DNA from 4 places in the Leclercia adecarboxylata genome. Region 2 is predicted to be linked to each of the others. Evidence: predicted binding sites of a transcription regulator. Region 2 holds the regulator's gene; each other region holds the start of a gene.
What was found. Region 2 encodes LexA, which represses DNA repair genes until DNA is damaged. Its sites were predicted from a motif close to TNCTGTATGTACATACAGNA; they were not measured.

Region 1 (4,499 bases), 1.4 Mb from region 2:
TCGGTGAAGCCCAGAACCACTACGGAACCGTCTTTCGGATCCAGGTTGCTCAGCTGGGTGTACAGCTGATCCAGTGCCTGCTGGCCTTCTGGTTTCAGAGTTGCTTTGTTGAAGTTGAACAGAACGTCAGACTTCAGAGTGAAGTGCTTGGTCTGTACTTCTGGAGCTGGTGCTGGAGCTGGAGCAACAACTGGTGCTGGCTCAGCCTGACCGAAGCGGTAAGAAACACCTACGCTCAGCATGCCGTTGTCTGGACGAACACCAACGGTGTTGCCGTCGCCGATGTTGTTAACCCACTGGTATTCCAGACGGGTAGCGATGTCACGGGTCATAGCCCACTCAACGCCACCAGCGAATACTGGGGATACGCCAGTGTCGTGGTCGTCGCCAGCGATGCTGTTGCTGGAGTCTGCACGCCATACCATGCCGCCCAGACGGGTGTAGATGTCTACAGCGTCATTTACTGGGTAGCCCAGTTTAGCAGTCAGCTGAACGCCTTGAGCTTTGAATGCGCCGTTAACGTTGTCGCCTTTGTAAGGCATACGGCCCAGCCAGTCGTAACCCATTTCGAAACCAACGTATGGGTTAACCTGATAACCACCGAACGCGCCTGCGCCCAGCTGGCTTTCGTGAGTTGGGCCGTCGTTGTTCAGAGCGTCGTTATACCAGCCGGTGTCGTGGAACTGAGACCAGCCCAGTTTACCACCTGCGTACCAGGTATTATCTTTTGGAGCGGCCTGCGCTACGGTAGCGAAACCTGCCAGTGCCACTGCAATCGCGATAGCTGTCTTTTTCATTTTTTGCGCCTCGTTATCATCCAAAAATCGCCATGAGAATCTCAATGAGAGTCACGGTTAAATCCTTCACCGGGGGGCGGGGACAAAGAGTAAAACTTACCGATATCTTCGGTTTAGGCCGAGCACCCCTGGCGATGTAAAGTCTACAACGTACCTGAAAACTTACAAGTGTGAACTCCGTCAGGCATATGAAAAAAAAAGTTTTGTATACACAATATTTAACATTTATTGCGCAATTTGAGGCGTGCTAAAATGGAGAAAGCCGCGGCAGACAAGACTTTTCGCGGCTTTTACACAGGGAACCAACGGCGTACAGATACGGCAAAAAAAATTCCAGGAAAACTCTTATTTTTACTCAATGATACAAATTCGAGTGAATTTTTAGCCCAGAAAGGTGTCCGTTGCTCAAAGTGTTCATTCGAATGGGACGCATAATGAAGCCGAGTGCATTCCCTTCTTCGGCAGCTTCAGCCAGACGGTGTTGTTCCGATTCCGTCAACTCATGCGTAAACCAGCCAATCACTACGCTGTAATTTCCGGTACGCAGCGCCCTCGCCATTGAGTCTACAGTATGGCATGGATCCATCTGACTAATCTGCATCACTTTCGTTAGCGGCAAGCCTGCGGATTGCACCCATTCCCGACTTAATTTCTGCTGTGGCGTGAGCCACAACTGCCAGCGCGACTGCTGACCAAGCTGTTGCAACAGTGGCAGCAATAACAGCTGCGTCATCATGGGCTGGTCTTCACGGTAGAGCACTTCACTAATCAGCCCGGTGGACATTTGCGCCGCGGAGTTCATCGCGCTTTTGCCAGCGGAAGTAGAGAAAGTTGTTGAACGGTTTGCATAGCCTGAAGAGTACATAATCAATCCAGCCCTGTAGTTACTGTATGGATATACAGTAACTCCTGTGCGACTAAAGATCAACCTCATTTTCGGAAAGCTCCTCGCAAATTTGGTTTGTAATTCAGGCGTATTGAAAATTCACCTTGCCGTTCGATCGTAAGTTACCTATTTTCTGGCTAACGGATCCGTTAATACTCGACTCAACCATTACGCCATGATTTAAAAGGGAAATATCATGAAAAAATTATCTTATGAACGGATCTATCAATCTGCAAAATATCTTTCACCCCTCGGCGAAGTTCATTATCGCGCCCTGTTTGGCGGATACACCCTGGCGGTTGATGACACGGTTTTTGCCATGGTGTCGGAGGGGGAGTTGTATCTGCGTGCCTGCGAAGAGAGCGCGTCTTACTGTGTAAAGCATGCCTCTTCTTTCCTGTCGCTGGTGAAGCGGGGGCGGCCCGTTTTGTTGAATTATTATCGCGTCGATGAAGGGCTCTGGCAGGATCAGGAGAAATTGCTGCAACTCTCCTCGTTTGCCCTGGAAGCTGCGCGGCGGGAACGCTGTGAACGCTACAAACGCGAGCGCCTGAAAGATTTACCCAATCTCACCTTTCAACTCGAAATCCTGCTGTTTGAGGCGGGCATCACCACCGAAGAGGCATTACGCACACTGGGGGCTGAACAGTGCTGGCTCAGATCAGGGCGCTCAACAAGCACCTGAGTTACAAGGTGCTGTTTGCGCTGGAGGGGGCAATCACCGGATTACACGTCGCAGCGCTCCCGGAGATAAGACGCCGGGAGCTGGTGGAGTGGTACAAAAGACTGCCGGCAGAGAGCAGTGCTCACTCCGGCAGTTGATTAACGTGCTGCTGTAATCGACAAATTTCTGGCAGCAACGCGATAAGCAGACCGATTTGCTGCAGAACCAGAGGCGCTTTGCTCTCGGCTCCCGGCTCGATATGTGAAATGCGTTGCGCCAGTTCGGTTAAGGCCTGCTGAACACGAGGCTCATCCGCGGGGCGTTGATGTAGCGCATCATCAACGTAGCAGACAGCATCGTCCAGTAATCCGAGGATTGCGGGGCTGGTGAGCCGCTCGCGGTGTGCGCCCAGTGCGGCGATATAGCTGGTAAACGTATGGTTCAGGCACAGCAGACGGAACGCGACTTCCCGGGTTTCCGCTGTTGCCCTCGGTTCCGTAGACATATTCGACACCACCGACGCCAGCTCCGCGTCGCGGTTATAGGCGTCACGTCGTGCGATACGATACGCCAGGCGGTTATCACGCCCCTGATGATACTGCTCCAGGATAGCATCAAGATAACGGCAGTTGGCGTTCATGGCCTGATCCAGCACGCGGGGCAGATTACGGAACCGCCAGTCCGGCCAGATAAAGCTTACCGCAGCCCAGGCGATGGCGCAGCCAATCAGGGTATCAATGACGCGAGGCAGGGCAACTTCAAAGCCTTCCCCGAGCAGGTTGAAACAGAGCAGCACCAGCAGGGTGATAAACATCGTGGCGTGCGCATACTGCACGTTACGAAAGGCGAAGAACAGCACGCCGGTGATCACAATTAAGATCAGCTGTCCTTCCAGCGAGGGGACAAAGTAAAGGATGGGTAACCCGATGGCGACCCCCACCAGAGTGCCGATAATACGCAGCGCCAGACGATGCCGGGTGGCGTTGTAGTTGGGCTGACAGACAAACAGGCTGGTGAGCAGGATCCAGTAGCCATGGTCCAGGCCGGTTATCTGTATAAAAGCATAGCCAATGCAGAGCACCACGGACATCCTTACCGCATGGCGAAACAGCGCCGATTCCGGGGAAAAGTTGCGGCTCAAACGCAGCCACATATCGCTAAAACCATGCAGGCTGTCGTCCGCAAGCTGATTTTCCACATCATTACCGGGTGTAGCCAGCGCCTGTTCGGATTCGATGGTGGCGAGCTGGGCATCAATGGCGCGCAGGTTATTCAACAAAAAGCCCAGCGCTTTCATCTGCTCGGCAGAGGTACCGCTGGCCTGAACCCTGTCGAGGGCCGCATCGAGATGGGTAAACGCCCGTTCAAATCGCGGATCGTGCTGATAAGGGGTACGCAGCAGGATAGAGCGCGACAGCTGGTGGCAGGCCTGCGACTGCATGGACAACAGACGCTGGAAGCGAAACATTACGTCGCTGTAGCGAAATTTCTCGCGAAGATCGGCGTACTGAATATGCGATGAGCTGGCGCGCTCGTGGATATCCTGCGCCACAAAGTAATAGTGCAGGGTCCGGCGGGTGCCGCGCTGACCGCGATCGCCGCGCAGGCGGGTAAGTAACGAGGCCTTGGTCTGGTTTAAGGTTGTCACCAGTTGCCCGTTCGCCAGCGCCAGATCGTACAGCGGCCCCTGGCCGTCACCTTCGATATCCGGATCGAACAGCCGGGACTTTAACTCAAGGTAATGGGCCAGTTGCTCGTAGCTGCGGGCCAGATTGTCCTGCAGCGGGCGAATGGGAAATATGAGATGCCCGGCCAGCGTCAGCAGGTTATACCAGACCGCGCCCAGCAACAGCAGCACCGGCTGTTGATACCACTGGTCGTACAGCGATACCCCCAGCATGGTGTAGATGGCAATAAGCAATGCGCCGAAAGCGATGGTGGCGTAGCGCTGGCCTAGCCCACCGAGCAGAATAAACACGCTGGTGGAGAGCATCAGCCCAATCGCAAAAAGCCAAGGCCATGGGAAGAGCAGCTCCACCGACGCCGAGGCGATAAAAAAGCAGATCAGGGTGATGACCAGATTGCGCAGCCGACCGGTAAGGCGGTCATCCAGATCGGCCAGCGCGCCGGCAACCACCCCCAGCGTCAGGGG
Region 2 (4,499 bases):
GCCGAAGGGGTGGAAGATATTATGCATACTCTGGCGGCAAAGATGGGCTTTGCCCTACGCCACAACGTGATTGAAGCGCACGGCCTGTGCCGCAACTGCGTTGAAGTCGAGGCCTGCCGCCATCAGGAAAATTGTCAACACGATCACTCTATCCAGCTGAAAAAGAAGCCGCGCTGAGCACAAAAAAACGGGCGACCTTAAGGTCGCCCTGGGCGCACATCCATGTACCTGCGGGTAGTAGTTACTTACCAGCGGTAGTTGTTACGGGTTTCCCAGTCACCAACTTCTTTCTCCGCCTGGTCTTTCTCGTATCCATAGCGTTCCTGAATTTTACCCACCAGCTGGTCACGTTTACCTTCGATAACGGTCATGTCATCGTCAGTCAGGTCACCCCACTGTTCTTTTACTTTACCTTTGAATTGCTTCCAGTTACCGCCGACTTGGTCTTTATTCATCATCGATTCCTCTTCGTTCGGTCGTTAAGGTTAAGTTCGTCCTGAAGTTCATTTCGTGCTGGACGTGATAATAATTATAGATAAGCCTGCGGCGTTGGGTTTGTTATTCGGAATCTTTTACCATTTCGTCAGACGAAGCCGCTACTGAAACCAGGTGCCGTTGCGCCAGTGACGCCGCCAGATCCAGGCCAGAGACAGGCCCCGCAGGGCCAGGAAGACGCTCAACGCCAACCACAGGCCGTGGTTGCCGAGCCACGGCAGGGTAAAGAGCGTGAGGCCAAAACCGGCGGCCGCGACGGCCATGCTGTTGCGCATCTCGGCTCCCCGGGTTGCGCCGATAAACATGCCATCCAGCAGATAGCACCAGACGCCCACCATCGGCAGAACCACCTGCCAGATAAGGTAATGGCTCGCCAGCGCCCGCAGCTCGGGCAAAGAGGTCAGCAGCGCAACGATTTGGTTGCCAGCCAGAGCATAGACAAGGGCGAAGGCCAGCGCCACCATACCAGACTGACGGCAGGCTGCCCGCCACACCTCGCGCAGCTGGCCGCTTTCGCGTGCGCCATAGGCCTGCCCGGAGTGCGCCTCAACCGCATAGGCAAAGCCATCCAGCGCGTAGGCGGTAAAGGTCAACAGCGTCATCAGAACGGCGTTGACGGCGATAATCTCCGGCCCCAGCCGCGCGCCCAGCACCGTCAGCGCCCCGAAGCAGAGTTGTAGCAACAGCGAGCGCAGCATGATGTCGCGATTGAGGGCCAGCAGCTTGCGGATATTCCCGCGCCAGCTCGCCTTCAGCAGCGCCAGCGAAATACCGCGCAGGGCCAGTACCCGCCAGACCATCCACAGGCCTATGAGCAAAGTGGCGTATTCGGCGATAGCGGTCGCCAGGGCTGCGCCCTGGACGTTCATCTGTAGCCCCATCACCAGCCACAGATCCAGCACGATATTGAGCAGGTTCCCCACCACCAGCAGGATCACCGGCGCGCGGGCATACTGGACCCCCAGCAGCCAGCCGAGCAGCACCAGATTAGCCAGCGATGCCGGGGCGCTGAGCCAGCGGATCTCAAGGAAGCGTCGCGCCTGATGCAGTACATCCTCGCTGCCGCCTACGATATGCAGCGCCAGGTCGATAAGCGGCGTGCGCAGCAGCACAATCAGCAGCCCGGCACCGAGAGCCAGGATCAGCGGCTGCACCAGCGCCCGGGCCAGACGCAGCGGATCTTTCGCGCCATACGCCTGGGCAGTCAGGCCGGTGGTGCTCATGCGCAAAAAGAGCAGCAGCATAAACAGGAAGCTGGTCGCCGTCGCACCGATGGCGACACCGCCAAGATAGACAGGAGAATCCAGATGACCGATGACGGCAGTGTCCACCAGCCCCAGCAGAGGGACGCTGATATTGGAGACGATCATCGGGAGGGCAAGACGCCATAACGCCTTGTCTGAAGCAGTCAGCAGAGACATGTGTATGACCGGGAGAGACGGGAAAAGCAGACTGCGGCGTTGCCGCAGTCTGTCAGGAAGACGTTATAACCATTCACCGTTGCGGATGACGCCTACCGCCAGCCCTTCGATGGAGAAGTTATGTTCACGCAGATCGACAACAATCGGGGAAAACTCGTTGTTTTCCGGCAGGAGCTGCACCGTGTTGCCCTGTTTCTTCAGGCGCTTAACGGTGACTTCGTCATCGATGCGCGCCACAACGACCTGGCCGTTGCGCACGTCCTGCGTTTTATGTACCGCCAGCAGATCGCCGTCCAGAATCCCGATATCCTTCATGGACATCCCGCTGACGCGCAGCAAGAAGTCCGCGCTCGGTTTGAACATGCCAGGATCGACCTGATAGTGGCCTTCAATGTGCTGTTGCGCCAGCAGCGGTTCCCCCGCAGCGACGCGACCGACGAGCGGAAGGCCCTCTTCTGCTTCAACCAGCAGACGGATACCACGCGAAGCGCCGGACACAATCTCAAGCACACCCTTACGCGCCAGGGCTTTAAGGTGCTCTTCAGCGGCGTTTGGAGAACGGAAGCCCAGACGCTGCGCAATTTCTGCACGCGTCGGCGGCATTCCCGTCTGGCCGATATGATCCCGAATGAGATCAAACACCTCTTGCTGCCTGGTCGTTAACGCTTTCATTCCGCCCCCTGGGTGTATATACAGTTATGCTGTGAGTATATACAGCTAAAGGTGATTTTGGAACCACAAACCGCATAAAAAACCAGAGACTTGTTCGGTTTCTGAAGGCTTATCGCAAATGTCCCCAAAGCAGCGTGACCCAGGTAAACAGGGCAACGATAATCGCCATCAGCACAGCGGCGGAGCCCATGTCTTTCGCCCGCCCCGACAGCTCGTGGTAGTCACTACCAATACGATCGACCACCGCCTCGATCGCGCTGTTCAGAATTTCGACTATCATCACCAACATCACCGAGCCAATCAGCAGTACGCGGGTGATGGGATCAACGTCCAGCCAGCAGGCAATAATAATCGCCGCGATGACAGCAACCCCCTCCTGGCGAAAAGCGGCTTCATTGATCCAGGCAGCACGAATGCCTTTCCATGAATAGCCGGCAGCTTTAATAATTCGGGTTAACCCAGTGGTATTGTTGGCCATTAAAAGAAACCTTTCTTCGAAAATAGCGTCAGAAACGGTGGTTTAAGCGCCTGGCGCAGCCACCGGAAGTATGACGGGTAACAACAGAAATTTTGCGCGCTTTCTGTTATCCTTGCGCCGCAATTGCATTTTTAACCAGAGGCTTTACATCGTTTATGTCTGGCTGGCCACGAATTTACTACAAATTACTTAATTTACCATTAAGCGTCCTGGTAAAAAGCAAGTCTATTCCGGCGGTTCCAACCCTGGAATTGGGACTCGATACCTCGCGTCCTATTATGTACGTTTTGCCTTACAACTCGAAGGCCGACTTGCTGACGCTGCGCGCCCAGTGCCTGGCGCACGATCTCCCGGATCCGCTGGAGCCGCTGGAGATCGACGGCACCCTGCTGCCACGCTACATCTTTATCCACGGCGGTCCTCGCGTCTTCACCTGGTACACGCCGAAAGAAGAGTCGATCAAGCTGTTCCATGACTACCTCGACCTGCACCGCAGCAATCCGCTGCTGGATGTGCAGATGGTGCCGGTATCAGTGATGTTTGGCCGTCGCCCGGGGCGCGACAAAGGCGAAGAGAACCCGCCGTTGCGCATGCTTAACGGGGTACAGAAGTTTTTCGCCGTCAACTGGCTGGGCCGCGACAGCTTTGTCCGTTTTTCACCGTCGGTTTCACTGCGCCGCATGGCCGATGAGCACGGTACGGATAAAACCATCGCCCAGAAGCTGGCCCGCGTGGCGCGTATGCACTTTGCCCGTCAGCGTCTTGCCGCGGTAGGCCCGCGCCTGCCTGCTCGCCAGGATCTGTTCAACAAACTGCTGGCGTCAAAAGCCATCGCCCGTGCCGTCGAAGACGAAGCGCGCAGCAAAAAGATCTCCCATGAGAAGGCGCAACAAAACGCCATCGCCCTGATGGAAGAGATTGCCGCCAACTTCTCCTACGAGATGATCCGCCTGAGCGACCGTATCCTGAGCTTCACCTGGAACCGTCTCTATCAGGGCATCAACGTGCACAACGCCGAGCGCGTGCGCCAGCTGGCCCACGACGGCCATGAGATCGTCTACGTGCCCTGCCACCGCAGCCACATGGACTATCTGCTGCTCTCGTACGTGCTCTACCATCAGGGGCTGGTGCCACCGCACATTGCGGCGGGCATTAACCTCAACTTCTGGCCAGCAGGCCCGATCTTCCGTCGACTGGGTGCGTTCTTTATTCGTCGTACCTTCAAAGGCAACAAGCTCTACTCCACCGTGTTCCGTGAATACCTTGGTGAGCTGTTCAGCCGCGGCTATTCCGTCGAGTACTTCGTGGAGGGCGGCCGTTCCCGTACCGGGCGTCTGCTCGATCCGAAGACTGGCACCCTGTCGATGACCATTCAGGCGATGCTGCGCGGCGGCACGCGCCCTATCACCCTGGTGCCGATTTACATCGGTTAC
Region 3 (4,499 bases), on a different replicon from region 2:
AGAGCAAAGATGTAAAATTCTTCTTTAAAGAATTCCCGATTTTTGCCGGTTCAAAACCTGTATCTGCCATGGGGGCCGCTACGGGTCTGCACGTCTATCAGAATTTCGGTGCTGAAGCCTATCGTAAGTACCACAACAACCTGATGGCTGTGGCTCATACCTTCATGACCTCTCAACGCAAATTCGAACTCACTGACTTTAATACTGTGGTGGAAAAGTCAGGGTTTAACAGCACGTTTTCTGACAGGGAAAAAAACCGGTATGAAAACGTGATCTCCGGCAATATGCAGCTGGGCGAAGCGCTCGGGATCACCGGCACACCCGGTTTCATCATTATGAATATGAAAAAGCCGAATGCGGCGACTACCACATTTATCCCCGGGGCTATGGACGCAGCAACTTTGCAGGGCGCAATCGAAAAAGCTCGCGGGGCCTAAAGTTACTTTCACATTTGATGAGTACGGCCATGCCGGTCATGGCCGCTACGCTTTTACAACGAGTAATTCATCCCAGCGGGTCGTATATCTCGGTGATAGCATGGCCTGCTTCATACGAAAATCCTGTTGAATGCCTTCCCCCAGTAAAAACAGAGCTCCGCGCTTTTCTTTATTGAACCGGTCCATAACTTTCATCAGTGCCTGACTGCCAGGCCTGGCCGGGCGAGTATCAAACAGGCTGAGTTGCTCTGTGCCGTCAGTCATAGCGGAGAGCATTACCCCTGCTTTCGCATACGCTATCCCGGGTCTGTAAATGCGGTTCAGGATGGTCATGGCTGCATCAACCAGATCGCGGGTGTCCTGTGTAGCGGTAAGCGGCTCGATACCACAATTGCTGTAGCGGTTTTCACCTTGCGCATAATTGCTACTCTGAATGAAGACTGTGATTTGACGGGTCCACGAGCCATCCTTGCGCAGCTGCTCTGCCGCCCGGGCGGTAAAAAATGAAACTGCCTCATGTAGCTTGCCTATCTCATTAAGGCGCTGACCAAAACTTCTGGAAACGATAATCTGTTGCCTGACAGGAGGAGACTCGTGCAGCCGGAAACATGGTTCGCCATGCAGTTCCCGCCAGGTACGCTCGATTTCAACGCCAAAGCTTTTACGTAAAAAGCGAACGTCGCTATTATAAAAATCACCGGCAGTGATGATCCCGAAAGCCGACAGGCGTTCACTAATCTTTCGACCAATACCCCATATTTCTCTGGTACTGATCAGGCTCAGGAGCTTCCTGATCCTGGCCTGATCAGTCAAAACTACAACCCCGCCTGTAGCTGCCCATCGTTTGCTCGCATAGGTGCATAATTTAGCGAGGGTTTTGGTGCTTGAACAACCCACACCACAGGTAAGGGACAGATTATGAAGAAGTGTACTTCTGATCAACCGGCCGTAATCTTCATAATCTATTATCTTGTTCATGTTTTTCAATAACATGAAATTTTCATCTATGCTATATCGACTCGATTGAGGCGCGAAGCTTTCCAGCGTTTCATGGAAGCGATTTGAGTAGTCTTCATACAAAGTAAAGTTAGAGCTCCGGACTTCGATCCGGTGTTGCTGAATCAAATCCCTGCACTTAAAAATTGGGGTCCCACGCTTAATACCAACGCTTTTAGCCAGTTTATTCATTGCAATGACGGACGAATCGTTATTGCTGGCTATGATGAGCGGCTTTTTTGACAGCTTGGGATCCATCGCACACTCAAATGCCGCATAGGCTCCGTTAATATCAACGTGCATGTACATGGCTGAACTGATTCAGTGCAAAGGTGACGACGCCCCATATCTCAAGGGATTCAGGATTTACACGTATCGGCTTATAGGCTGGATTAGAAGGCATCAAAAGCAGCTCAGGATACGTGTGTAAGATCTTTACCGTAAACTCTCCATCCACCAGCGCAACGACGATAGAGCCGTGTCGTGCTGTTAAAGACCGATCCACAACCAGTATTGCTCCATCATTGATACCGGCATTGATCATACTGAGGCCCGCCGCCCTGACAAAGAAGGTTGAGGGGCGGTTGCGGACTACATATTCATGCAAATTTAATTCATTATCTTCATGCCCGGCGCACGGACTCATCACTCCACAGCTTAGTAAATCACTGAAAAAAGGTGCCATTTCGTAAGGCTTGTTGCTAATGTGCTCAAGGATAACAGACATAGCTACACTCGAATTCCTGTACTGTATGTATAAACAGTATTGCGAGTTGAAGAGAAAAGATCAAATCTCTCCGGTAACGCTATCAAGCCTGACGAAAAATTAAGCTTTATCATAAACATCAAAAACCATCTTTTACCGATAATGGCGAGCTGGCCTACGAAGAAGGTATACAAGCTAGGATGAAAGGATTCTGATGCTCCTCCCACCAAATTTTTTATCTCCTGAAGACCAGGCTGAGTACGATGCTTATATGGCAAGGTTCAGCGAGGTAAATCACTATTATGAGCATTGCACTGTCCCCGTGATTGACTGGTTTTTTAAACAAGCAACCGAGGCGCTGCATCATGGTCTATGGTTACCGGCCTGTACGAGCTTTCTGAATGGGATCGAAACATCACTCAGGGTTACGCTGAAGTTGAAATCAACTGTTAACGTTCAGCAGTCAGTTCCTGTACTGGTGGACTTAGATGGTACGTCAGTAATGAGTAACGCTTTAATGCGAAAGGCTAAGCAGGAAGGGATGCCGATAGAATTACTGTCATTTCCAGCCGAGAAGAATATGTTGGCAAAGATAGACGCTGGTAAAAAACCTGAAGCAGATATCGTCAGGCTTAGAAATAGTCTATGCCATGGCAACATTCTGGAGTTCATTATGAGTGTTAAAGTCGGTTCTCCAGATCCCATACGAATTTTTACTCCTGGTAACTGCTGTGGTTTAGCGCTTTTACTTTCGGCCTTATCGAAGAAATGGACGGTAGGCTTGCATCAATACTGGATCGACAACAATCTGACGTCCTGCTGAAACCTCATAAATCATGCCTACTAAAGTCACGTGCAAAAAAACGTTGTAGCATGATATGTTTAAAGTCAAAACAGTGGGTTCTATGTTTTGACGGCAAACATGATATAACTAATACTTCATAAGTAGATATCAATAGTCATAATGGAGTGAACTATGAAATTAAAAAATATTCTGCTGTGTGCGATGATGTCAGTCGCTTTTGGCTCCTCTGCTAATACTACACATAAAGTTGAAAACGAACCTATCCCAAACATTATTCTTGATGGTAAGGTTGATGATATTTGTAAAGATGCAAGCATCCGAACTGAACTTAATCATGATAAAGCAAAGGAACTGGTAACCACCAACCTGAAGCAGGCATTACCATTAAATACGGTACCGGATAAGTTGGATGAAGTTGCAGAAGCCTTTGTAAACCGCGACAAAGGCGCTTCAGAAACAGCAGACCATTGCCTTGTTAATGTACGTAATAAATACTGGGAAATGTATCCCTCTGAAGATAAGTAGCATTTATTATTAAAGGCTTCACTTAAGAAGCCTTTTTTAACCCTTTGCGAAACCTGCTTTAAAAGCAATGCGCTATTCATATCTAAGAATCTATTTAATTAATGAATAATAGTGGACGGATTCATTTCTAGTGAATGCCGAAGTTGGTGTTTTTTGAGTTATTAGACGGTAAGTGCAATCTGGTATGATTCACCTAACATACGAATCTGGAAGGAAAGGTATATGGGTGACCTGGTCAGCAAAAATAACATTGACCGTTTAGAGCGATTTCATTCTTTGCTGGCGGGTCAGTACTGGACGTCCACTGACAGCATCCCTGAAGAGGGTATTGTGGCAGGGGATACGCTGCTCATTACGTCTTTGCGTTACGTTGAAGATAAGCTGCACACAGTGATTCTACGCGCCCATCCCCGCGTTTACGGTCAGACTGTAGCTATTGTCACTGAAGACAGCAGCGGCAACCGTAGGGAACGTGGCAAAGAAATGCGAGAGCATCGCTTCCTGGTTAAGGATTTTCTGTCCAGTTTTGTATTTGAACCCGACCATAAGGTAATCCGGGATGCTGAACTCAGACAAGCTCAGGAAGAAGTGAATAGCCTACAGGCATCGCTTACAGCCCTCGTGAGCGATGCTCAGGGGCTCCGTGACCTTGCGATTGAGCAATTAGGTACAGATGACCGTGAAAACCCTGTGACGGGCCTTAGCGTTGCGTTAGTGCCCCCACAAGAGCAGCAGGCGGTAACCTCACTGGCGATTGGATCAGTTCAAAATGCTCTGTCCTCTGGTATTTCAGATACCCGCATTGAACAAATCAGAGAAGCGGCCTTAAAAGAAGGGCAGATCAGCACAGCCATCAGCAAAATCATCACACAACGAACGCAGGCAATCGCTAATGCCAGCAAAAGAATGCTGCCCTATTTCGAGGAAGTTGCAGCGGCAAGTCTGGCCACTACAGAAGAAGCCATGGAATATGTGAAGAAAATCCACGATGGCGTTGGCAGTCTGGAACTGTATACCGGCAAAGACGTTG
Region 4 (4,499 bases), 500 kb from region 2:
TCAGCTTCTCCACGCTGACCTGTCTGGAAGTGATGGCGGGCGGTGTCTCCAAGGGGCATGCCCTGGAAGCGGTGGCTAAACGTCTGGGCTTTGATCTGCGGGACTGCATCGCCTTTGGCGACGGCATGAACGACGCCGAGATGCTGTCGATGGCGGGTAAGGGCTGCATCATGGAAAACGCTCACCAGCGCCTGAAAGATCTCCACCCGGAGCTGGAAGTGATCGGCACCAACGCTGACAACGCGGTGCCAAAATACCTGCGTAAGCTGTTTCTTGAATAATCTTCACCTGGTTATTTAACGTTCAGTTGTCAACCGAAGAGTTCGCTACAATGCCTGTCCATCTTTTCAAGAGACAAGCATTGTGGCGCTACTCATTATCACCACTATCCTGTGGGCCTTCTCTTTTAGCCTGATCGGCGAATACCTTGCCGGCCATGTCGACAGCTACTTCTCGGTGCTGATGCGCGTGGGGCTGGCGGCGCTGGTGTTCCTGCCGTTCCTGCGTACGCGCGGGCAAACGTTGAAAACCATTCTGCTCTACATGCTGGTGGGGGCGATGCAGCTCGGCATCATGTATCTGTTCAGCTTCCGGGCTTACGTCTACCTGTCGGTATCGGAATTCCTGCTGTTCACCGTTCTCACCCCGCTCTATATCACCCTGATTTACGATCTGCTCAGCAAACGCCGCCTGCGCTGGGGCTATCTGCTGAGCGCGGCGCTGGCGGTGGTGGGCGCGGCGATCATTCGCTACGACAAAGTAAGCGACCATTTCTGGACCGGGCTGATGTTCGTCCAGCTCGCCAATATCAGCTTTGCCATCGGCATGGTGGGCTACAAACGTCTGATGGAAACCCGTCCGATGCCGCAGCATAACGCCTTTGCCTGGTTCTATATGGGAGCGGCAATCGTTGCGGTTGCGGCGTGGTTCATGCTGGGGAACCCACAGAAGCTGCCGACCACCACGCTGCAGTGGAGCGTGCTGGTGTGGCTGGGCGTAGTGGCATCGGGGCTGGGTTACTTCATGTGGAACTATGGCGCCACGCAGGTGGACGCCGGGACGCTCGGGATTATGAACAACGTTCACGTCCCTGCGGGCCTGCTGGTGAACCTCGCCATCTGGCAGGAACAGCCGCACTGGCCTAGTTTCATTATTGGGGGGACGGTGATCCTGGCTTCACTGTGGGTACATCGCCGTTGGGTCGCTCCGCGCTCCGGACAAATGGCAGATGATCGCAAGCGTGATTCCGCGCTGAGCGAATAAAGGCTTCGGTAATCGGTTGTCGCTGCTCGCCGTCGCGCACGGCGGCGTACAACCGGCTCCACAATCCCTCGCCCAGGGTTTTGGTCACCACCAGACCCTGGCGTTCAAAGCTCTCCACCACCCAGTGCGGCAGCGCCGCGATACCCATTCTGGCCGCCACCATCTGAATCAGCAGCAGGGTGTTATCCACGCTTTTCAGCTGCGGGCTGATGCCGGCCGGCTGCAGGAAGTGACGCCAGATATCCAGACGACTGCGCTGAACCGGGTAGATCAGCAGCGTTTCGGTCGCCAGATCTTCCGGCGTAATGCGCGTTCTGGAGGCCAGCGGGTGATCCGGGGCCAGCACCAGGCGCACTTCAAAATCAAACATTGGCGAATAGTGCAGGCCACTGCGCGGCAGAATATCCGAGGTCATGACCAGATCCAGCTCGCCCTGCTGGAGGGAGGGCTGTGGATCAAAGGTCACCCCGGATTTAAAGTCCATCTCCACCTGCGGCCACCGCTGGCGGAAGTTCTCAAGCGCGGGGGTCAGCCACTGGATACAGCTGTGACACTCGATGGCGATGCGCAGTCGGGTCTGCTGCGGTTCATGGCAGGCCTGCAACGCGCTGGCGATCTGCGGCAACACCTGATTCGCCAGCTGCAGCAGGATCTCACCCTGCGGCGTAAAGCGTAGTGGCTGACTCTTACGCACAAACAGACGAAAGCCAAGGCGCTGTTCCAGATCGCTGAACTGGTGGGAAAGGGCGGACTGGGTCTGATGCAGCGTGGCCGCTGCCGCCGCAAGAGAACCGCAGTTCCGCAACGCCTGGAGCGTTTTCAGGTGTTTAATCTCGATCATGAATGTCCTTCACTTCGCCATGAGCAATTTGCGCTTGAGGAATATACAGTACCTTCACATTATGGAAGTGTAAACATCTGGACGGCTAAATCCTAAAAATTCACAGGGGACATATCATGACAATCATTAATCACACCCTCGGTTTCCCGCGCGTCGGTCTTCGTCGCGAGCTGAAAAAAGCGCAAGAGAGCTACTGGGCGGGCAGCGCCACCCGTGACGAGCTGCTGGCCGTCGGCCGCGAGCTGCGCGCCCGTCACTGGGATCAGCAAAAACAGGCAGGCGTGGATCTGCTGCCGGTGGGCGATTTCGCCTGGTACGACCATGTTCTGACTACCAGCCTGCTGCTTGGCAACGTGCCGGCTCGTCATCAGAACAAAGATGGATCGGTCGATCTTGACACCCTGTTCCGCATTGGCCGTGGCCGCGCCCCCACCGGTGAACCGGCAGCCGCAGCGGAAATGACCAAATGGTTCAACACCAACTACCACTACATGGTGCCGGAATTTGTGAAAGGCCAGCAGTTCAGACTGACCTGGACCCAACTGCTGGACGAAGTGGACGAAGCGCTGGCCCTGGGCCACAAGGTAAAACCTGTTCTGCTGGGGCCGGTCACTTATCTCTGGCTGGGCAAGGTGAAGGGCGAGCAGTTTGACCGCCTGAGCCTGCTGAATGACATCCTCCCGGTGTACCAGCAGGTGCTGGGCGAGCTGGCAAAACGCGGCGTGGAGTGGGTACAGATCGACGAGCCGGCCCTGGTGCTGGAGCTACCGCAGGCGTGGCTGGATGCCTTCAAACCGGCTTACGACACCCTCGCGGGTCAGGTGAAGCTGCTGCTCACCACCTATTTTGAAGGCGTCACGCCGAACCTCGACACCATCACCGCGCTGCCGGTGCAGGGCCTGCACGTTGACCTGGTGCAGGGTAAAGATGATGTGGCGGAACTGAATGCCCGCCTGCCGTCCGACTGGCTGCTCTCTGCGGGTCTGGTAAATGGTCGTAACGTCTGGCGTGCCGATCTGACCGAAAAATATGCTCAGATTAAAGACATCGCAGGCGTTCGTGATCTGTGGGTGGCCTCATCCTGCTCTCTGCTGCACAGCCCGATCGATCTGAGCGTCGAAACCCGGCTGGATGAGGAAGTGAAGAGCTGGTTTGCCTTCGCCCTGCAAAAGTGTGAAGAGCTGGCCCTGCTGCGCGATGCGCTGAACAGCGGCGATACCACGGCGATTACCGCGTGGAGCGCGCCAATCCAGGCCCGTCGCCACTCGACCCGCGTGCACAATGCGGCGGTGGCGAAGCGTCTGGCCGCTATCACCGCTCAGGACAGCCAGCGCCAGAGCGCCTATGAAGTGCGTGCTGAAGCCCAGCGCGCGCGCTTTAAGCTTCCGGCATGGCCGACCACCACTATCGGCTCCTTCCCGCAGACCACCGAGATCCGCGGCCTGCGGCTGGACTTCAAAAAGGGCAACCTGGATGCGGGCAACTACCGCACCGGCATCGCTGAACACATCAAACAGGCGATTGTGGAGCAGGAGCGCCTGGGTCTGGACGTGCTGGTTCACGGCGAAGCCGAGCGTAACGACATGGTTGAATACTTCGGTGAACACCTGGACGGCTTCGTCTTTACCCAGAACGGCTGGGTGCAGAGCTACGGCTCCCGCTGCGTGAAGCCGCCGGTGGTGATCGGCGACGTCAGCCGCCCGGAAGCGATCACCGTGGAGTGGGCGAAGTATGCCCAGTCCCTGACCGACAAGCCGGTGAAGGGCATGCTGACCGGTCCGGTGACCATCCTCTGCTGGTCCTTCCCGCGTGAAGACGTGACCCGTGAAACCATCGCCAAGCAAATCGCCCTGGCGCTGCGCGATGAAGTGGCGGATCTGGAAGCGGCGGGCATCGGCATTATCCAGATTGACGAACCGGCGCTGCGCGAAGGTCTGCCGCTGCGTCGCAGCGACTGGGATGCCTATCTGGCATGGGGCGTGGAGGCCTTCCGCATTAACGCCGCGGTGGCCAAGGATGATACCCAGATCCACACCCACATGTGTTACTGCGAGTTCAACGACATCATGGATTCCATCGCCGCGCTGGATGCCGACGTGATCACCATCGAAACCTCACGGTCCGATATGGAGCTGCTGGAGTCGTTTGAAGAGTTCAACTACCCGAACGAAATCGGGCCGGGCGTATACGACATTCACTCCCCGAACGTGCCCAGCGTAGAGTGGATCGAAGCCCTGCTGCAGAAAGCGGCCCAGCGTATCCCGGCCGGGCGCCTGTGGGTGAACCCGGACTGCGGCCTCAAAACCCGCGGCTGGCCAGAAACCCGCGCCGCGCTGGCGAACATGGTTAAAGCAGCGCAGAATTTGCGCCAGGGTTAATCCCGGCGGCACGATTG

Region 1: a site for LexA is predicted at 1,683-1,702, ahead of sulA (SOS-induced cell division inhibitor SulA). Genes of this name have one in related genera too.
Region 3: a site for LexA is predicted at 2,180-2,199, ahead of umuD (translesion error-prone DNA polymerase V autoproteolytic subunit). Genes of this name have one in related genera too.
Region 4: a site for LexA is predicted at 2,136-2,155, ahead of metR (HTH-type transcriptional regulator MetR). Genes of this name have one in related genera too.

Annotation. Positions count from the first base shown of each region.
Region 1 is NZ_CP040889.1:3,787,851-3,792,349, forward strand. Features, by position in the region: gene ompA (porin OmpA) at 1-797, opposite strand, end outside; gene sulA (SOS-induced cell division inhibitor SulA) at 1,153-1,662, opposite strand; partial or broken gene FHN83_RS19760 (TfoX/Sxy family DNA transformation protein) at 1,880-2,505, shown strand; gene yccS (YccS family putative transporter) at 2,490-4,499, opposite strand, start outside.
Region 2 is NZ_CP040889.1:2,343,356-2,347,854, reverse strand. Features, by position in the region: gene zur (zinc uptake transcriptional repressor Zur) at 1-177, shown strand, start outside; gene FHN83_RS13005 (CsbD family protein) at 246-455, opposite strand; gene dinF (MATE family efflux transporter DinF) at 597-1,916, opposite strand; gene lexA (transcriptional repressor LexA) at 1,980-2,588, opposite strand; gene FHN83_RS12990 (diacylglycerol kinase) at 2,698-3,066, opposite strand; gene plsB (glycerol-3-phosphate 1-O-acyltransferase PlsB) at 3,222-4,499, shown strand, end outside.
Region 3 is NZ_CP040888.1:206,180-210,678, forward strand. Features, by position in the region: gene FHN83_RS01055 (DsbA family protein) at 1-437, shown strand, start outside; gene umuC (translesion error-prone DNA polymerase V subunit UmuC) at 483-1,736, opposite strand; gene umuD (translesion error-prone DNA polymerase V autoproteolytic subunit) at 1,726-2,160, opposite strand; gene FHN83_RS01070 (hypothetical protein) at 2,354-2,962, shown strand; gene FHN83_RS01075 (hypothetical protein) at 3,116-3,469, shown strand; gene FHN83_RS01080 (hypothetical protein) at 3,692-4,499, shown strand, end outside.
Region 4 is NZ_CP040889.1:1,842,188-1,846,686, reverse strand. Features, by position in the region: gene yigL (sugar/pyridoxal phosphate phosphatase YigL) at 1-281, shown strand, start outside; gene FHN83_RS10630 (carboxylate/amino acid/amine transporter) at 364-1,263, shown strand; gene metR (HTH-type transcriptional regulator MetR) at 1,151-2,104, opposite strand; gene metE (5-methyltetrahydropteroyltriglutamate--homocysteine S-methyltransferase) at 2,221-4,482, shown strand.